DNA from 2 places in the Paenibacillus sp. J22R3 genome. Region 1 is predicted to be linked to the other one. Evidence: predicted binding sites of a transcription regulator. Region 1 holds the regulator's gene; the other holds the start of a gene.
What was found. Region 1 encodes Rex, which represses fermentation and respiration genes when NADH is low (regulators of the CRP and FNR family bind a similar motif). Its sites were predicted from a motif close to TTGTGAAATATTTCACAA; they were not measured.
Positions count from the first base shown of each region.

Region 1 (3,428 bases):
CGCCGGAGATCCCTTTGTGAATCAATGCTGCCAACCGAATTTCATCGAACAGGTCCAAATTATTATTGCTTGCCGCACTGTCCGTCCCAAGCGATACGGTTACGCCGGCTTTCATCAGATCCGGTACACGCGCAATGCCGCTCGCAAGCTTCAGGTTGCTGGCAGGGTTATGGGAAACACTTACGCCACGCTCGGCAAGAAGCGCGATCTCTTCATCAGTTAAATGAACCGCATGCGCGACCAAAGCCGGACGGGAGAAGAAACCAAGCTTGTCCAAGTGCTCGACAGGCCGGCAGCCGTAATCATTGACATTGAACTGCACTTCCGCAGCCGTTTCCGACATATGTGTATGAAGCGGCAGATCCAGTTCGTTCGCAGCTTCTACGATACGAGCGATATAATCCGGAGGACATGTATATGGAGCATGCGGTGAAAGCATCGTACGAATACGGCCGTTTGCTCTTCCGTTCCACTCTTGCGCAAATTGCTTTGCTTCATCCAGCTTGGCAGTTTGCACGTCCGGCGGGCAAAGTCCAATTACACCGCGAGTAAGCAGGCCGCGCATACCGGATTGCTCTACAACCTCAGCTACGATGTGCATCCGATCATACATATCGACGAATGTTGTCGTTCCGGATTTCAGCATCTCGGCAACGGCCAGAGCAGTCCCCCAGCGAGCATCCTCATCCGTATATTTGCCTTCCATCGGCCACATCTTCTGCTCGAGCCATACTTGCAGCGCTTCGTCATCGGAATAGCCGCGGAGAAGTGACATTGCAGCATGTCCATGCGTATTGATTAAACCTGGCATGAATACCAGCCCTCGTCCATCTATACGTTCAGCCCCTGCCGGAATCGGGTCCGGCGCTTGCTCATCCAGATACAGAATGGTATCGCCTTCCACGACCATATGGCCCTTCAATACGGGACGCTGCTCGTCCATCGTGACAAAAGTACCGTTCTCAATCCACAACCGTTTCATTCTCGTCGTCCCCTTCTTCATCCAAGTAATACGCTAAGCTCATCAGCTCAGTAGTGAAATTCGCATAATGGATACGCACATGCTCCTGCACTCTGAGAATCGTAGGAGCAAAATTCAAGATGCCATCAACGCCGGCCTCGACGAATTTATCTGCTACATTTTGCGCTTCAATTGCAGGTACTGTAATGATTCCTATGCGGATATTGAGTTCAACGACCGTTTCTTTCAGCTTATCCATCGACATTACAGTCAACCCATTAATGGAAGCACCCACCATAGAAGGATGAACATCGAAGACGGCAGTGATTTTCATATTATCCTTCAGATACGTATTATAGTTGCAGAGTGCTCGTCCTAAGTTCCCGGCTCCGACCAGCCCTACATTCAGCGGCTGGTCCAGCTTTAGAATTTGACGGATTTTCTCGATCAAATAAGTGACATCGTAACCGATCCCTTTTCGGCCAAAATCGCCAAAGTAAGCGAGATCCTTCCGGATTTGTGCCGGATTCAGATCCAGCTTATTGCCAAGATCTTGTGATGAAACCGTCTGAACATCCCGCATGTTCAGATCGTTCAAGACCTGCAGATAAACCGGTAGTCTGCGAACGACCGCCTCGGATATTTTCATCGGCTTCATTTCTCCACCTCTTCTTCACTTGGAGTTGAACTTGGACTTGGTGCAAGCCATTCGCGTATGCGAGGAACAATTTGCTCTAAATGCATATGCTCGATCTTCGGCCCCGGTAGGGAATACAGAAAATATTTGCCATAATACGTATCAATCACTCTGGTATCGTAGATAAGAACAATGCCGCGGTCCTTACCGGTCCGCACAAGGCGGCCAAAGCCCTGCTTGAAGCGAATTACCGCCTGCGGGATGGAAAGCTTCATAAACGGGTTCTGCTTCTGCTCCTGCAGCAATTCAGACTTTGCTTCCACCAGCGGATGGTTAGGCGGCTGGAATGGAAGTCTGACAATCGCCAGACAGGTCAATGCATCACCGGGAATGTCTACGCCTTCCCAGAAGCTGCTTGTTCCAAGCAGAACAGAAGCTTGCTGCTGTTGAAATCTTCTGGTTAGTTTGCTGCGATTGCTGCTGTCAATTCCCTGTCCCAGAACATGAATTCCGGTTGGCGCCAGCGCTTCCTTGAGCGGATCATAAACCTGCTTCAGCATCCGATAGGACGTAAACAGAACGAGCATACGACCTTTTGTCTCAATCGCCGCCTCTGTCAATGACTTTACCAGCATATCATTGAACTGTGGATCTCCTGCGGCACCTTTCAGTACAGGGAAGTTACGCGGGATAATGACCAGCGCTTGTTCTCTGTAATTAAACGGTGACGGCAGTTGAACCGTCTTCAGGCGTCCCTGCTCCTCATCTTTGGTTAGACCCAGCTGCTCACATGCATATTGGAATGATTTCTGAACGGATAAGGTCGCTGAAGTGAGAATGACGCTTTTCTTAATATCGAAGAAATAAGTACGCAGCTGGCTGCTCACATCCGCAGGTACAGCGTATAGCTGAATCGATTTGGCTCTTGAATTGCTGTTCGCTTCAAGCCAGTATACGGTATCGGTCTTATCTGCTTTCATGAATTGTCGCAAATCATCTCTGGCCCGGGACAGGTCTTTGATCGTGCCGCTTAAGTCCGTCACCAATGCGGCGATGCCGGGATCATCGATCTCTTCTTTAATGGCTGCAAACACTTTATCGAGAGGACGAATGATTTGGCTTAAGTATCCGTTAATCGCTTCCTCAATGAGCTGTGCATCCGACCAATAATCCGGCAGCTTGCCGCTGCGGAGTCTGAGCACGAATTGCCCGGTTTCCCCGCTAGAGCCATCCCCTGTGCTCTTCGTACCTGGAGCACCGTTGCCCATCAGCGTGTACAGCATTTCAAACAAGCGATCCCACTCATCACGCAAGTCGCCGAACACCGGAACAACTTCATCGATTTCCTCGCGCCATTTCTGGGTTTTCTCGACGTCCTCGTTCGCCAATCTGCTCTTAAGCGCAATCAACTGGCCATTGCGTGCATCTTTGCAGAGTCTTAGTACCGGATGCTGGACGGAATAATAGGAAACCTGCGTACCCAAATGTTTGCCTGCGACCTCTTCCAAATGATGGGCTTCATCAAGGATGAGATGCTCATATCCCGGAAGCAATCGATGATCCGCTCGTATATCCGTGAAAAGCATCGAATGATTGGTAATAACGACATCCGCAATATTGGCTTCCTGCTTCGCGCGATGATAATAGCAGCGTTTGAACCAGGGACAGGCACGATTGAGACAGGAGTCGGTGTCACTGGCAACCGTTCCCCAGAAATCAGCACCCCGATTGCCAAAATTAAGCTCTTCCTGATCACCGTGATTCGATTCACTCAGCCATACGACCATCTGCGAAGCCGTAATTCGATCCTCTGCCGGTGAAGCGAAATCA
Region 1 is NZ_JBWDNS010000001.1:1,451,557-1,454,984, forward strand. It holds gene AC0YN4_RS06665 (amidohydrolase) at 1-982, opposite strand, end outside; gene AC0YN4_RS06670 (redox-sensing transcriptional repressor Rex) at 963-1,619, opposite strand; gene dinG (ATP-dependent DNA helicase DinG) at 1,616-3,428, opposite strand, start outside.

Region 2 (3,428 bases), on a different contig from region 1:
AATGCCATCTCCGGTAGCTACTTCGGGATTCGTCGTATAACGGTACAGCTGCCCTGCTCCGCCGGAGCAAAGAATCGTTGCTTTGCCGCGTACGAACAATCGCTGTCCATCCGGTTTCTGTACCAAAGCACCGACGCAAACACCGTCATCGGTAATCAGATCGATCACGAAATGATCATCCCAAACCTCAATCCGCGGGTTCGCAATCGCTTTCTCCGACAACGCACGAACGATTTCGAAACCGGTCGCATCTCCATTGGCATGCAAAATACGACGCTGACTGTGCGCACCTTCCTTGGTGAGCGCAAACTCGCCGTTCTCTTGGTCAAACTGCGTACCCATGCGGACTAAGTCCTCTACGCCTTTCGTTCCCTCATGCACGAGCACATCGACAGCTTTATGCGAGCAAAGTCCGGCTCCGGCAATAAGCGTATCCTGACGATGATAAGCCGGGGAGTCGTCCTCGGAGATAACAGCTGCAATGCCGCCTTGGGCATAACGCGTATTGCTGTCCATCAGCGACTTCTTCGTAATCATGAGCACATCATTCGTTTCACTGGCTTTAATTGCGGTAAAAAGACCGGCAATGCCGGCCCCGATTACAATGACATCTTTATATATGACTGGAAGCCCTTCGAGTTCAACATCTACGAGATAACGTGGAATCATAAGTGCAACTTTCCTTTCTCATGGAAAGAGAGTAGCGCATGCTACTTCACTTGTAACATGCGCTCCAGGGATAGACGGGCTTGATTGGCAACCTGCTCCGGTACGTAAATTTGCGGCTGCATCGTTTCCAGACATTTCACAAGCTTCTTCAGGTTGTTTACTTTCATGTTCGGGCAAACCAAATATTTCGTAGCAAAATGGAAGGTCTTATTCGGGCTGTCCAGACGAAGCTGATACCCTGTGCCATCTTCCGTTCCGACGATAAACTCCTGGCAATCCGATTCTTTACAATATTTTATAATAGCGGTTGTACTGCCGACGAAATCGCCAAGCGCTACTACTTCAGGACGGCATTCAGGGTGAACGACGAACTGCGCATTTGGATATTTGGCTTTCATTTCTTCTACATCTTTGACGGTCAGCATGTCATGCGTGTTGCAATAGCCTTCCCAGATAATCATCTTCTTGTCTGTTTTCTGCTGCACGTAATGGCCAAGGTTCTTATCCGGCACCCAAATAATTTCGTCTGAATCGACCGAATTCACGACACGCACGGCATTAGCAGAGGTACAGCAAATATCCGTTTCCGCTTTGATTTCGGCGGAGGAGTTGATATAGGTGACTACTTTCGCATTCGGATGCTGTGCTTTCAGCTTCCGCAAGCCATCGACGTTGACCATGTCAGCCATCGGACAGCCGGCGCGCTCATCGGGAATGATAACAGTCTTGTTCGGAGCCAGGATCTTCGCACTTTCGCCCATAAAATGAACGCCGCAGAACACGATTACATCTGCATCCGTTTCCGCTGCCTTCTGCGCAAGCAGGAAGGAGTCGCCACGGAAATCGGCCACTTCTTGAATTTCATCACGCTGATAATAATGCGCAAGTATAATGGCGTTACGCTCTTTCTTCAATTGCAACAATCGTTCCCGTAGTTCGCGGTTTTGTTCCGCTTTCCTTTCGAGAGCTAATGCTTCCATAGCTAAATTCCCCTCTTTTCACTAACTTTGTGAACTGATGCACAAACTTGGCTGTTCGTTCACCATGATTTATCGAAAATGCTGTTATTCCGCTGTGTATTCATCATCTATCATGCCCACGTCATAAGCCGCTTGATTCGCAAGAGCCTTTACAAGGGATTAACCTTAAATTTACACAAGGTAGTGTGCGCTGTCAACAGACAAAAGAGGCCGTTTTAACCGATCTACGGAAGGTTTACGCAAGTAAAGAAGTTACCAAGCCTCTATGCTTACTCGTCCTTCCACTATAGCGCTAAAGCGCCTTCCTGCACAAAAGGCTGCCCGTGCAGTTGCCTGCAATCGGACAGCCTTTGAGGACTATCAACTTCTATTTCATTAGGACTTCGGCGTACCGTCGTCGTCTTCGTTACCGCTGTCTGGATCAACCGGAGGTGTTAATTCGCCTGGCTCCTTCGAACCAATACGAACCTTCACGCCGCCAATCGTATCGATAATCGGCTCTGCTTTCGGCTCTGCGGAAACGATGTTCGAACTGCCTTCGCCGCCTTCTGCCGATCCGCCTTCGATCAGACGTTTGATTTGTTCAATCTCCAACGTTTCTTCGGTAAGGAGCGTTTGAGCAATAAGATGCATCTCTTTGCTCTTCTCCGTAAGAAGCTGTTTCGCACGAGCATAGCAGTCTTGAATGAAGCTCTGCATCTCTTGGTCAATTTCATAAGCGATGGCATCGGAGTAGTTCTGCTCATGTCCAATGTCACGGCCTAAGAATACTTGGCCTTGCGAGCTGCTGCCGAATTGCATCGGTCCAAGCTTGTCGCTCATTCCGTATTCCATAATCATCGCACGAACAATGCTCGTCGCCGATTTGAAGTCACTGTATGCGCCAGTGCCGATTTCGCCGATGTAGATCTCTTCGGCTACCCGGCCGGCAAGCAAACCCGTCACTTTATCAAGCAATTCCTGCTTGGTCGTCAGCATGCGATCGCCATCTTTAGGAAGCATGATGACATAGCCGCCTGCGCGTCCGCGCGGGATAATCGTTACTTTATGAACCTGATCCGCATGCTCCAGGAAGTAGCCTGCAATTGTATGGCCCGCTTCATGGTAAGCAACAATGCGTTTCTCACGGTCACTGATAACGCGGCTGCGTTTCTCCGTACCGACGATAACACGGTCAATCGCTTCGTCCACTTCTGTCATCGCGATGTCTTTCTTGTTGCGGCGAGCGGCTAGAAGGGCTGCTTCGTTAAGCAGGTTCTCCAGATCCGCACCGGTAAAGCCCGTTGTCCGCTTCGCGATTACATCAAGTTTCACGTCTTTGGCAAGCGGCTTATTGCGAGCATGTACTTTCAGTACAGCTTCGCGGCCTTTCACATCCGGACGGTCAACCGTAATTTGACGGTCGAAACGACCCGGACGAAGAAGTGCAGGATCGAGAATATCCGGACGGTTGGTAGCCGCCACGATAATGATACCTTCGTTCGCACCGAAGCCGTCCATTTCAACGAGGAGCTGATTGAGCGTTTGTTCGCGCTCATCATGTCCGCCGCCGAGACCGGCGCCGCGCTGACGTCCAACGGCATCGATTTCATCGATAAAGATGATACATGGTGCGTTCTTCTTCGCATTCTCGAACAAGTCACGAACACGGGAAGCACCGACACCGACGAACATTTCAACAAAGTCCGAACCGGAAATGCTGAAGAACGGCGTGCCCGCTTCGCCTGCAACAGCACGAGCAAGCAACGTTTTACCAGTACCCGGAGGGCCTACAAGCAG
Region 2 is NZ_JBWDNS010000012.1:53,063-56,490, reverse strand. It holds gene nadB (L-aspartate oxidase) at 1-669, opposite strand, end outside; gene nadA (quinolinate synthase NadA) at 711-1,649, opposite strand; gene ftsH (ATP-dependent zinc metalloprotease FtsH) at 2,025-3,428, opposite strand, start outside.
Region 2: nadA (quinolinate synthase NadA) is a predicted target of Rex. The motif match lies at 1,677-1,694, and genes of this name have one in related genera.